DNA from 4 places in the Priestia sp. ABM2_011 genome. Region 4 is predicted to be linked to each of the others. Evidence: predicted binding sites of a transcription regulator. Region 4 holds the regulator's gene; each other region holds the start of a gene.

Region 1 (3,218 bases), 2.1 Mb from region 4:
CGGTTGCAATCCTTTTTATCATCCCGTTTTGTTACAGGCTGCGATCAGTTATAAATGTATAGTGAGTAGATGCTTCATATTTCTCACCAGGCTTTAATACACAAGAAGGAAAATGCTTATGATGAATAGCGTCTGGTAAACCTTGTGTTTCCAAGCAAACACCGAGATATTTCTCTGAGTGAACGCCTCTAATTTCGAATTCTTCGTCTAGATGATTTCCCGTATAGAGAACAACTGAAGGCTGATCCGTTTTGACTTCTATTTTGCGACCGCTTGCTGGATCAAATAATGACATCTGGTTTTCAGTTTCTGCTTCTAAAAGAAATGGATGATCGTATCCTTTACCAACTAATACATTTTGCGGATGTGTAGATTCCACTCCTTCCTTGAGGCTATGTCCTTCTCTAAAATCAAATGGGGTATCTGTGACACTTATCGTTTCTCCAGTAGGTAAAAGATCATCATTCAGCTCTAAGAATTCGTTACTTTTCAGCTTTAAAACATGACCTAAGACCGTTTCCTTTAGATTTCCGCTTAAGTTGAAATACGTATGGTTTGTTAAATTGATAAGAGTGTCTTGATCTGTTGTTCCTTCGTAAGAGATATGAAACTCATTTTTATTAGTCAACGTATACGTAACTTTCACTTCAAGATTGCCAGGGTACCCTTCTTCTCCGTCTTTACTTACATATGTAAATTCAACACCTACGTGATCACTTGCCTCGATTGTTTTTGCATGCCATATTTTGTGGCTAAATCCTTCTGAACCGCCATGCAAATGGTTATTTCCTTCATTTTTCTCTAGACGATAGGTTTCATCATTAAGCTGAAACTCCGCTCCCCCTATACGTCCTGCTACGCGTCCGACCACAGCTCCGAAATAAGGAGAATACTTTTGGTATTCTTCTATTGAATCAAATCCCAAGACAACACTTTCAATCTTCCCTTCAGAATCCGGCATTTCAATATTTGATATCACACATCCATAGTCAAGGCAGGTGATTTTAAGCCCTTCATCATTTAATAAGGTATAAGCATGTACAGCTTGATTGTTTAGTTCGCCAAATTTCTCAAAATTCACTTTCATTTTTAATCAGTCCAATCCTCTTTTTATTCGTAAATTGCTTAACGGACCCTACATGTTATGCACATGGGATATGTTCTTATAGTTCCCTCTGCAATCCTTCCTGAATCTTCATTATTCTCATTTTATTGTAATCGTGTACATTTCCTAATTCAAGCTTGAATGATAAAGGCTGGCTACTGTTTGTCATTGCTATTTCTTTAGTATTCCTAAGTATTCTTCCCAAGGTCCTACATCTTCTCTGTATCGTTCTGCCATTACTCGAACAATTTGGGCAATATGCGTTAAATCGTGAGCAACCCAAGTCGAGAGCAACTCTCTGACTTTTACTTCCCCAAACTCCGGATGTTCTCCTCTCACTTCAAGATGCTTTTCAGGCTTAATTAACAGCTTTAGCTGTTGTAAATTCTGCATTCTTATCATGTTGAATTCAAGATGCTTTTCTTCAATAGAACTAGTAGATTCCTTGTTTAAATGAGCATAGCGGTCAAATGGAGGGAAAGCTCCCCCTTTTCCTTCTTGAAGGATAAATTTTAGCCTTGGTATCCAATTGTTTTTTTCTGCTTCTATTAAATGTTCTATTACTTCCGAGGTACTCCAAGTTCCTTCTCCTTCATTACATTGCAGCCACCCTGCAGATAGACCCGACAAAAGTTTTTCAAGCGTCTTAGGCGTACGCTCAAGTATTTCGGTCGCTTCTTTTAAATTAAAATTCATGCTCATTCCCCTTTCTCCACGCATTGATGCTGAGCTGTCAGTTATGTAAAAATTCTTGCGATTCTAGTCAATTTTATCACAATTGACTTCTATTAAAGGAAGGAGATAATCTTCTCCTTACTTTAATGCTTACTAAAACAAAAACAGAACACACGTTTGTTTTTTCTCTAGAAATATGATAAAATATATATAGGCTAAAACGCAGTGAGTATCAGTCTGAATGGGTACTGCTCATTCGTAAAATAGATTACTAGATGCTTTTTCATCTTGAGCTTTCCGTGTGAATTGGAGTGAGACAACAGTGAGTAAAAATCAAAAGCGATGGACACAAGAAGAAGATAGATTTCTCATCGAACATTACGGCGTTATGACGCTTCAAAAGATGGGTGAGCATTTACATAGAAGCAAGGAATCGATTAATAAACGGCTTACTCGATTAAATCTTCGAGCTTCAGATACAGCTTTACGTAAAAAGTGGACGCCGAAACAAGATGCTTTTTTACAGCAGAACATTGATATCATGAACAACCGTGAAATGGCACACTCCTTAGACAGAAGTCCTTCTTCTATTGCTACGCGCATAAAAGTCTTGGGTTTAACTCGAAAAACATCGATGCGAAGATGGACCGTACAAGAAGACGAATATTTGCTAAGGTATTACGGAATAAAACCCCTTTCGCGCATATCAGCGAAATTGCAGCGAAGTGTGCAGGCACTAGAATCGAGGTTAAGTCGTTTAGAGGTGTATGGAGCTAAATCGCACGTAGGACATATCACAGCGTGTGAGCTAGCAGCCTGCCTTGAAGTAGATGTTCACACAATTTACAAGTGGATTCATAAAGAGAATCTACCGTATAAAATGATCATCGCCAAGACAAGAACATTCATGGGAATTGACATTCAATCTTTTTGGAAGTGGGCTGAACAAAATAAATCGTGCCTTAACTTTTTTAAAATACCTAAAAATACGCTTATTCCAGAACCAGCGTGGGTGGATGAACAAAGAAAACTAGACTATGTCAAGCGTCCTAAATACGAGCATAACAAGTGGACAGCAGAAGAAGATGCTAGATTGTGGCGTATGTTTTATCAGGAAAAGCGCAATCAGCGAGAAATTGGACAGTTGCTCGGGCGTTCGAGAAATAGCGTGCAGCGCCGCTTAGAGCGTCTACGTAAAAAGAAACTAGCGAGTTAAACGAAAAAAAGCTTGGAATAAGCTATGCTTATCCCAAGCTTTTTTTATTGATATGACTTTTTGTTAAGCTTTAACTGCTTTTTCCCAATCTGCTGCAAATTTTTCCATTCCTTGGTCAGTTAACGGGTGTTTTGCTAATTGCTCAATAACAGCGTATGGAATTGTGGCAATATGAGCCCCTGCAAGTGCTACGCGCGTTACATGATCCGGGTGTCTTACAGA
Region 2 (3,218 bases), 2.1 Mb from region 4:
AGGTGTACAATATTTTGATACCGTAGATTATGATGGTATCACGTTCGGGGTCTGGATATTTGAAGAAGGAACGTTTATTAATGAAGGTGATGGAGGTTATGATAACTGGGCCTTTAGAGGTTGGTTTGAACGCACGGGGGACGATGAGAAAACGGTCAACTTCCATAGACCTTGATCTAATTAAACAGAACCCTATTTAATTAAATAGGGTTCTGTTTGTTTGCTATAAGAATTTTTCTGTTTAAAGAGATTGCAATAAAAAGTCTAGTATAGCGCTTTAGACAACAGTATCTCAATTAGAAATCTTGTTCCTTCCACAGTAGCCCAATTTTTTGTTTTCTCTGCAAAACCTTTTCTAGATAACGTTCCGTTATTTTACGATCACTGTGGCCAAGCTCCTTTTGAATTAAGACAATATCAGCTCCCTGCTGGCTACTATAAATCGCATAAAATGACCAAAATAATGAAGTGAAATCAGTGAAATGGATGGGCTTGAAGCTGCCGGGAAAGGCATTTTAAGCTTTTATTAGCTTTCGTTTTCACTATCGCTATCGTTATCAATATCATTATCGTTGTCAGTATTACCATATTTAAAATCAATAATGTTTTTTCTAATTTCTTCTCTGATTTCAGGGTTTTCTTTTAAGAAAACCTTAGCGTTTTCTCGTCCCTGCCCTAAACGTTCCCCATTATAAGAAAACCAAGATCCAGACTTTTGAACAATATCTACTTCAGAACCAATATCTAAGATTTCTCCTTCTCTTGAGATACCTTCTCCATACATAATATCTACTTCAGCAATGCGGAAAGGAGGTGCCATCTTATTTTTGACTACTTTAATTCTTGTTTTGTTACCAACTATGTCATTTCCCAGTTTAAGTTGTTCAGCGCGGCGAACCTCAAGGCGAACGGAAGAATAGAATTTTAGCGCTCTTCCGCCTGGCGTTGTTTCAGGATTTCCAAACATAACGCCTACCTTCTCCCGGATTTGGTTGATGAAGATAGCAATGGTTTTAGACTTATTAATTGCTCCAGATAGTTTACGAAGGGCTTGAGACATCAAACGAGCTTGTAGACCTACGTGAGAATCTCCCATTTCTCCCTCAATTTCTTTTTGAGGAACTAATGCTGCTACTGAGTCAACAACAATAATATCTACAGCACCACTTCTAACTAATGCTTCAGCAATTTCAAGTGCCTGCTCACCAGTATCTGGTTGAGATAACAGTAACTCATCAATATCTACACCTAGTTTTCTTGCGTAAACTGGATCAAGTGCGTGTTCAGCATCAATAAAGGCAGCTCGACCTCCATTTTTTTGTACTTCTGCAATCGCATGTAAGGAAACTGTTGTTTTACCTGAGCTTTCGGGTCCGTACACTTCCATGATTCTTCCTTTTGGATAACCATTAATCCCAAGAGCGATATCTAAAGCTAATGAACCTGAGCTAGATGCCTCAACTTTTGTATGTGTGCCTTCCCCCATCTTAATAATTGATCCTGTACCGAATTGTTTTTCAATTTGTTTTAGAGCCATATCTAGTGCTGCTTGTTTATCATTCATAATTTAAAACCTCCGATTGTTAGTACGTTTACAGTAAACGACAATGTATGTGGATAAATAATAAGGATTGGCTCAAATGTTTTTGCTCCGTGCGAGAAAATTTTGTGTTTAACTGTCTTGGTTTATTCTGTTGTTCCTTTATTTATCTCTAAACCCTTAATATCGAACAAATGTTCCTGTTGTGTAATCATACAATAAACGCATCTAGTTGTAAAGGAGAAAGTTTTGTACAAACCAGCCAAAGAAATATCTTTTTTGTAAAAAGTAGGTTTATACCTTTAATACTTACAGTTATTGAAACTTCAATCTATAAAATAACCCTTATTATACGAACAAAGAATAATTCATTCTCTTATATACATTATGTTATGTACTTGGACTATCGAATAAGAAAAGGGATAAATTATAATAGATTTATTAGAGAAAATTTCCACCTAATAAATTCAAATGAAATTCGTCGTTAAAAATATGATACATTAAATACGAGACAAGATATGAAAGGAGTTTTTTTAATGAGTAACCATGAAGCACAAAATGAATTGCCACCAAAAACATGTGCAATCGATCGACTTGTAACAATGCCGGATGATGTAAATAAAGTAATCAAAGGCAGCAAAACAGCAACTCGCCGAAATGGAAGATATGCTGATGTAGGAGAGATAATGGTTTTAGAAGATCAAAAATTTGTAGTGGAACGAGTTTATTCTCAATCACTAGGTGAATTAACCGATGAAAATGCTCGCCAGGAAGGCTATGCTACAGTAGAGGAATATAAACAATCTATTTTGTCTTATCATCCTGGGATGCCTTGGCTTCCGCAAATGAGGGTATGGGTGCATGAGTTCAGATTAGTCAACGATTGATAGGTAAAAGAAATGGATTTGTTGTACCGTATATTAGTATATATTCATGTTTCTAGTGTCATTTTATCGATTGGTCCTTTCTTTATTCTCTTGCCAATTGTTAAAAAATTACATAGTTCAAGAGAACAAGAAATGAATGCCTATTTGATCACATTTCAATCTGTTGTTAGGCTCGCAAAACATACGGGCCATGTTCTTGTTATCACAGGGATACTCCTCGTTATGTGTGGCCCATGGACGTGGACTACGCCGTGGATTATAATGACACTGATTTTCCTTTTTTGCTCCTTGTTCTTTCTGGCCCGTGCTTTTTCACCAACACTTCGAAAGTACAAGGAGGAAGGACAAAATAAAAAAGAACTGGCAACTAAACTAGAGCGATCTATTTGGATTTATATCATTCTATTAATGACTATGCTTTGGTTTATGGTCGGTAAGCCAACTTTTTGGTGACACCCATCCATTTGTCATCACTAAGAGTAAATAGTTAAACTGATTATTTTCATCAAATACTTTACGTTTTACTTAACATAACTCGTATTTTAGGTATGAAAAAAGATTTTTGCTTGTATATCAGATGCACATTTGGATTAAAAATAAAAAACCCCTATTAACCATATGTTAAAGGGGTTCTTACTTATTGTTTAAACTCCAAGTATGAAGTTCTTATAGAAGAATACACTAAATATCAATATGTTTCAAGTCAACCCGAGTAATTATCTACTTGTTGCTACTATTAATAGGTTGATCTATAGATTGTTGGGTCTCAAATAGAGAGGTCTTAATGCCGA
Region 3 (3,218 bases), 960 kb from region 4:
ATCTAATATGGTTACTAACGAAACTTCTGGAATATCTAAACCTTCACGAAGTAAGTTAATCCCTATGAGCACATCATATTTTCCAAGCCGCAGCTCTCGGATAATTTCAATACGCTCGAGCGTCTTCACCTCAGAGTGAAGATATTGAACTTTAATGCCAATTTCTTTTAAGTAGTTCGTTAAATCCTCAGACATTTTCTTTGTTAACGTCGTGACGAGCACTCGTTCATTTCGCTTAATCCGGTCGTGAATTTCTCCAATTAAATCATCAATCTGCCCTTCAATTGGTCGAACTTCAATATTTGGATCTAATAATCCCGTTGGACGGATAATTTGTTCAATCACCTCAGGCGCCTTCTCAAGTTCGTAAGGACCTGGTGTTGCTGAAACATGGACGATTTGTTTAATATGCTGTTCAAATTCATCAAATTTAAGCGGACGGTTATCTAATGCAGACGGCAAGCGGAAACCATGGTCCACCAACACTTGTTTACGCGCTTGGTCTCCATTATACATTCCTCTAACTTGAGGAATGGTAACGTGGGATTCATCCACCACAAGAAGGAAATCTTCCGGGAAGAAATCCAGCAGTGTATAAGGTGTAGAACCAGCCGGACGAAGCGTTAAATGACGAGAGTAATTCTCGATTCCTGAACAAAATCCCATTTCTCTCATCATTTCTAGGTCGTAGCGAGTGCGCTGTTCCAAGCGCTGCGCTTCTAAAAGCTTTCCTGCTTCTTTTAACTTCTCTAGCTGTTCTTCTAGTTCTTTTTCAATGTTTTGAATGGCCACACGCATTTTTTCTTCCCTCGTGACGAAGTGAGATGCCGGGAAGATAGCCACGTGTTCACGATCTCCAATAATTTCTCCTGTTAAGGCGTCGACTTCGCGAATGCGGTCAATTTCATCCCCGAAAAATTCCACGCGAATACAGTGTTCATCTCGAGACACAGGAAAAATCTCAACAACATCACCGCGAACGCGGAACGTTCCGCGCTTGAAGTCAATATCGTTTCTTTCGTACTGTACATCCACTAGCGTACGAAGCAGCTGATTGCGTTCTTTTTCCATTCCTACTCGAAGAGATACGACCATTTCTTTGTATTCTTCCGGAGACCCTAATCCATAAATACAGGATACGCTGGCAATAATAATGACATCTTTTCGTTCAAAAAGAGCAGAAGTTGCTGAGTGACGAAGTTTATCAATCTCGTCATTAATGCTTGCATCTTTTTCAATAAATGTATCTGTTTGAGGTACATAAGCTTCAGGCTGATAGTAATCATAGTAACTGACAAAGTATTCGACTGCATTATTAGGAAAAAACTCTTTAAACTCACTGTACAATTGACCAGCAAGCGTTTTGTTATGAGCCATAATTAATGTTGGCTTATTTATTTCCTTAATAACATTAGACATAGTGAAGGTTTTTCCCGTTCCTGTAGCACCTAACAAAACTTGATGCTGCTTACCTTCTTTAATTCCTTTCACAATCTTTTCAATTGCCTTTGGCTGATCACCTTGCGGTTGATATGGGGATACTAATTCAAACTGATCTTTCAAATGAAGGCCTCCGTTTCTATTTTCTTGTTTTATCTATTTTTATTACGATATGTAAAAACCGAAAACACGAACTGATATTCGTATTTTATCACTTTATACTCATAAATGAAACTAATGAGTATTAATCTTATATAGTGTTTGTTTGTTTTGATTTTTTACCCTGTTACTTTATTACCCACTAAATTCTTATACTACCCTTTTCGAGGGGAATACAACTCTTTAGATGAAAGCAATAAAAGAAAGTAAGCTGCCTAATTGTCTGAAAAGGATAGGCTTTTGCGCCAATTTCTAAATTATGATACAGTATAAAAAATATGTACTGAGAGGGGTTTAGTATGGCAAGCGTTGATCAAGTTCTTATAAATAACTCCTTTATAACAGTTGAAGAATCAACTTCTTTAGCTAAAGTGAAATCTGAACTTTCCAACTATGATTTCGTTGTAGTCACAGCAAGTACCTTTTATGTAATACAAAAAGATGAACGATACCTTTTAACAGGTCATGACGAGGCATCGTCCATTAAAAAAGTAATAGCGGACACAAATTGGCCTTCATCTTCTACTTCTACGTTAGCCAATTTACAAGCCAACACAAACTGGAATAGACCAGTCCTCATTCAAGCAGAAAACCAAGAAACCACAATAGGACTTGTAACACCTTCACAGTGGATTACACATTTGCATAGCCAAAATGAGATATTAGCTTCCTATTTTGATACATTGGCAGAAACCATTAATGATGCAGTGACAGCGGTCGATCATGAAGGAAATGTAATCTTGTGGAATACTGCTGCGGAACATACGTATAAGATTCAGAGAGATGATATTATTGGTAGAAAAATCGGAGAGCATTTTAAAGATGAATCCATCATTCTACATACGATTCTAAATGAAGGGCGTCCTGTGCGCGGAACGTATCATCGTCCTAATGAACAAACTCACGTGCTCATCAATGCATCTCCTATTATAAGAAACAACCGAGTCATAGGTGGAGTCGCAACCGAACATGACATTACCAATATTGTAAGACTAAATGAAGAAATTGATGTATCTCTTCTCATTCCGAAAGATAATCCATTTTCTTCTTTTGCGGGTATCAGTCCTGAAATTAAGCAAGCCGTTGACATTGCCAAAAAAGTGGCATCTACAGATATGCCTATTTTATTAACAGGAGAACCTGGTTCTGGGAAAGAAATGCTGGCTCAGGCCATCCACTACGGGGAATCCAAACATAAAGAACCTTTTTTATCTTTAAATTGCGCCACTATTCCATCTGGACTTCTGGAAATTGAACTCTTTGGTCATCAAAAAGACGTCTTTTCAGAAGATCCAACGACCATTGCAGGAAAACTGGAGCAGGCTCATAACGGGACGTTATTTATTGAAGAAATTGATAAAATGCCTCTTGAAATTCAAGTTAAGTTTCTCCGTTACTTGGAAGAACGAGCCTTTTATCACGTTGGAGGCACGGAAGAAATTCAAGTCCAAACCCGAATTGTAGCCTCTACTACGACGCCTTTGGAAGAGTTGCTAAAAGCCGGTGAATTCCATGAAAATCTTTACTATTTGTTGACCGTCATTAATATTATCATTCCGCCGCTTCGAGACCATAAAGAAGACATTGAAGCATTAACGCAGCAATTTGTACAGGAATTT
Region 4 (3,218 bases):
TCGGCGCTTCTTTTTTTCTCTTCCTGAGTTAACTCCTTGATTTTTTAAATTTTGCTGCGGACGATAACCGTTTTCTACGGCTCTTTTCATTCCTCTTTTAATTTTAGCGTTATGTAATTTCCGCTGATGCTCTTCCACTAAGCTAATAATATCTAACACCATCGAATCAGATTCTGAAAGCTGAAGCTGACCTTGATGACTAATCGTATAGATCGTAGCATTTTCTTTATGAAAAGCATGAAGAAGCGCAATTCGGGCATTTCCTCTGCCTAATCGCGTTTCGTCTTGAATGAGCAGCACAGATATTTTTTCTTCTTTCATTGTATGAAGAACATCCAATATACCCTCTCTGTCTACGTCATATCCGCTTGCTTTTTCCATTACGACTTTTTTTACGTTTAGATGGTGAAGATCAGCAAGCTTTTTTAATTCTTCTTGCTGGCGCTGTAAAGATGTTTCTTGGGTTTTTTTATCCGTACTTACACGGCAATAAATAATGGCGTCCACTTTTATCACGACCTTTTCGGCTTCTAACAATATTCAGGAACGGCCGTTACACACTACTGTTCAATTGCCACTTGATTATGTAACTCTTTTTTTAAAACAGGAATATATAATTTATCTCCAGGAGATAAAGACTGGGCAGTGTCTGAGTTTAGATCATTGACGTCTTCAACCCATTTGACAAATTCATTGGTGGTCAAATGATGGTGATTATGATACTTGTTGGACAAGTCCCAAAGCGTATCTCCTTTTGTAATAGTAACCGTTGAATATTTGTCTAAATCTACTTTATCCGCTCCTAAAACCAGCGTCAATACATATGTAAGTGCAGCGATAACTGCAAAAAAAATAGCGTAATGTTTCATAGAATGTAAGAATTGGTGCATATTATGATCCCCCTATCAGAATATATGTTCTTATTTTATTGAGAACATTTGTTTCTGTCAATGGAATTCTTCGAACTTATGTTTGTATATTGACACATCACGTGGTATAATTCACCTAAAGAATAGCTAAAATCGAGGTGAAAAATATGAAGCTATCAAAACGTCAACAAGACATACTAGATTTTATTAAGCACGAAGTAAAATTAAAAGGTTATCCGCCTTCTGTTCGTGAGATTGGGGAAGCGGTGGGATTAGCCTCTAGCTCCACTGTACACGGGCATTTAGCTCGTTTAGAAAGTAAAGGGTTAATTCGCAGAGATCCAACAAAACCAAGAGCAATCGAAGTTCTTCAACTAGACGAAGTAAACATCCCTAAAAGCAATGTCATTAATGTTCCTGTTATCGGTAAAGTAACAGCGGGTCTTCCTATAACAGCCGTTGAAAATGTGGAAGAATATTTCCCTCTTCCAGATAAATTCGTTTCTCCAGATGATCATGTATTTATGCTTGAAATTATGGGAGAAAGTATGATTGAAGCAGGTATTCTAGATGGCGATATGGTAATCGTACGTCAGCAGCAAACTGCTAATAACGGAGATATTGTGGTCGCTATGACCGAGGACAACGAAGCAACGGTAAAACGTTTCTTTAAAGAAGAAAATTTCGTTCGTTTACAGCCTGAAAATTCAACGATGGCGCCTATTATTCTTCGCCACGTAACGATTTTAGGAAAAGTCACTGGTGTATATCGCACGATTCACTAATCACACACTGTATGTAAAACCAACTAATCATGATGTTAGTTGGTTTTTTACGTTTGTTTTCTAAAAAAATTGGCATATTATAAATGATACGTCGAATCATTACAGGCAGGTAGAGCGGTTTTTATAAAGCCTGTTTTACCTTTTACTTTCTGTCTGCATTTTTTCGACTCTCAAAAAAAATACAACCGACTATAAGAAGGATGTAGTTTATGACCAATACACCAAGGAAAACAGAACCATTTCAAACTATTATGCCTACCAAAGCAATGAACATGTTTCTTTTTCCTTTTTCCTTTGATCGAAAAAATAAAGAGCAGCTTGTTCATGCACTAGAAGCAAATATGTTTGAGTTTTTTTCCATTCAAAACAAACATGTAGAAAAAGAATACTACGGAGAACAGTATTACGTATCTCATGATAGCTTGGATCAATATTTTCTTCCTTACATTGAATGTATTCTATTTCCTGATTCGTGCGAAAAAGAAGGCTTGCTTCGATTTTCAAAAAAAATAGACCATACCGTTACGCTACAAACTTCCTCCACCACCGTGTCTAGCAACGTGCTGTCTGTGGATGTTTTTTTATGTCCTTTTGAAATTGGCGTCATGACCATTCGCACTGAGATGAGTCATAATCATTACACCTATGATGACATTTTAGAATTCATGAATCATTTTCGTGTATTAGAACCGAAGCTTGCTGAAGAGCATGGATCCACCATTACCTATGAACATCATCGCTATAGCAAAGTACAGGATTATATTTTTTCACAGCTCGCGCCATTTTTGAACGAACACATCAAAAAAGAAGCGACGCGTGAACAGCACGTCGGGAGTCTTCCTTATTTTATCGATGAACGGATGTTTGTATTAAGTTATGTAACGGTAAATCAAGAGCAAGAGATTAACTCCACAACTTTATTTCGTACTGGGCAGCTAAATAGCTATACGCCTGACGGGAAACCGTTTATCTCTGCACACAACCATGAGTATATTAAAACGTATAATACCAAACACGTGTATTCCAGATGGGCTCCTGAAACCTATTACGTTATAACAGACCATGTGTTTTCGTGTATTTCTAAATCGACAGACTCTAAAACGGATCAGCTTTTGATGAATCATCTATTTGGCCAACATTACTATAATTTATTTTTGCATTTTTTCTATAAAATCGTGTTGCTAAAACTATCCTATGAGTATTCTCAGCTCACGTTTCATAAAAATTCAGAGGGCATCGAGCGACTAATTCGCTCTATTACTGTATTTTCAGGTAAATATTTATTTTTAGAAATTAGCTCTCGCACGGAAGGTCAAGAGTTTTCTGTGCTCTTTAAAAAAATCTTCCACATCAATTCTCTTTATCAAGAAGTCAAAGAAACCCTTGGTACTTTGTATCAAAATCAAGAGAAAATCGCGGCCAAGCGTCACAATTACTTATTATTAATTTTAACGATTTATACCGTTCTTTCCGGTATTTACGGAATGAATTTAGTTATTAGCAAGCTAAAGGGAAACATCAATTGGGATAGTATGAAGCAGTTTTCTATCTTTGAATATATCGC

Evidence for each region. Region 4 encodes LexA, which represses DNA repair genes until DNA is damaged. Its sites were predicted from a motif close to CGAACATATGTTCG; they were not measured.
Region 1: ACXAE4_RS18635 (sigma-70 RNA polymerase sigma factor region 4 domain-containing protein) is a predicted target of LexA. The motif match lies at 1,947-1,960, and genes of this name have one in related genera.
Region 2: recA (recombinase RecA) is a predicted target of LexA. The motif match lies at 1,728-1,741, and genes of this name have one in related genera.
Region 3: uvrB (excinuclease ABC subunit UvrB) is a predicted target of LexA. The motif match lies at 1,631-1,644, and genes of this name have one in related genera.

What each region holds. Positions count from the first base shown of each region.
Region 1 is NZ_JBSWUB010000001.1:3,483,319-3,486,536, forward strand. Features, by position in the region: gene ACXAE4_RS18625 (aldose epimerase family protein) at 32-1,087, opposite strand; gene ACXAE4_RS18630 (DinB family protein) at 1,277-1,801, opposite strand; gene ACXAE4_RS18635 (sigma-70 RNA polymerase sigma factor region 4 domain-containing protein) at 2,103-2,996, shown strand; gene fsa (fructose-6-phosphate aldolase) at 3,060-3,218, opposite strand, start outside.
Region 2 is NZ_JBSWUB010000001.1:3,562,748-3,565,965, forward strand. Features, by position in the region: partial or broken gene ACXAE4_RS19015 (stress protein) at 1-175, shown strand, start outside; gene recA (recombinase RecA) at 527-1,564, opposite strand; gene ACXAE4_RS19025 (ASCH domain-containing protein) at 2,077-2,427, shown strand; gene ACXAE4_RS19030 (DUF2269 family protein) at 2,446-2,880, shown strand; gene ACXAE4_RS19035 (MFS transporter) at 3,148-3,218, opposite strand, start outside.
Region 3 is NZ_JBSWUB010000001.1:466,675-469,892, reverse strand. Features, by position in the region: gene uvrB (excinuclease ABC subunit UvrB) at 1-1,563, opposite strand, end outside; gene ACXAE4_RS02480 (sigma-54 interaction domain-containing protein) at 1,899-3,218, shown strand, end outside.
Region 4 is NZ_JBSWUB010000001.1:1,430,163-1,433,380, reverse strand. Features, by position in the region: partial or broken gene ACXAE4_RS07510 (YneB family resolvase-like protein) at 1-507, opposite strand, end outside; gene yneA (cell division suppressor protein YneA) at 561-890, opposite strand; gene lexA (transcriptional repressor LexA) at 1,037-1,654, shown strand; gene ACXAE4_RS07495 (magnesium transporter CorA family protein) at 1,864-3,218, shown strand, end outside.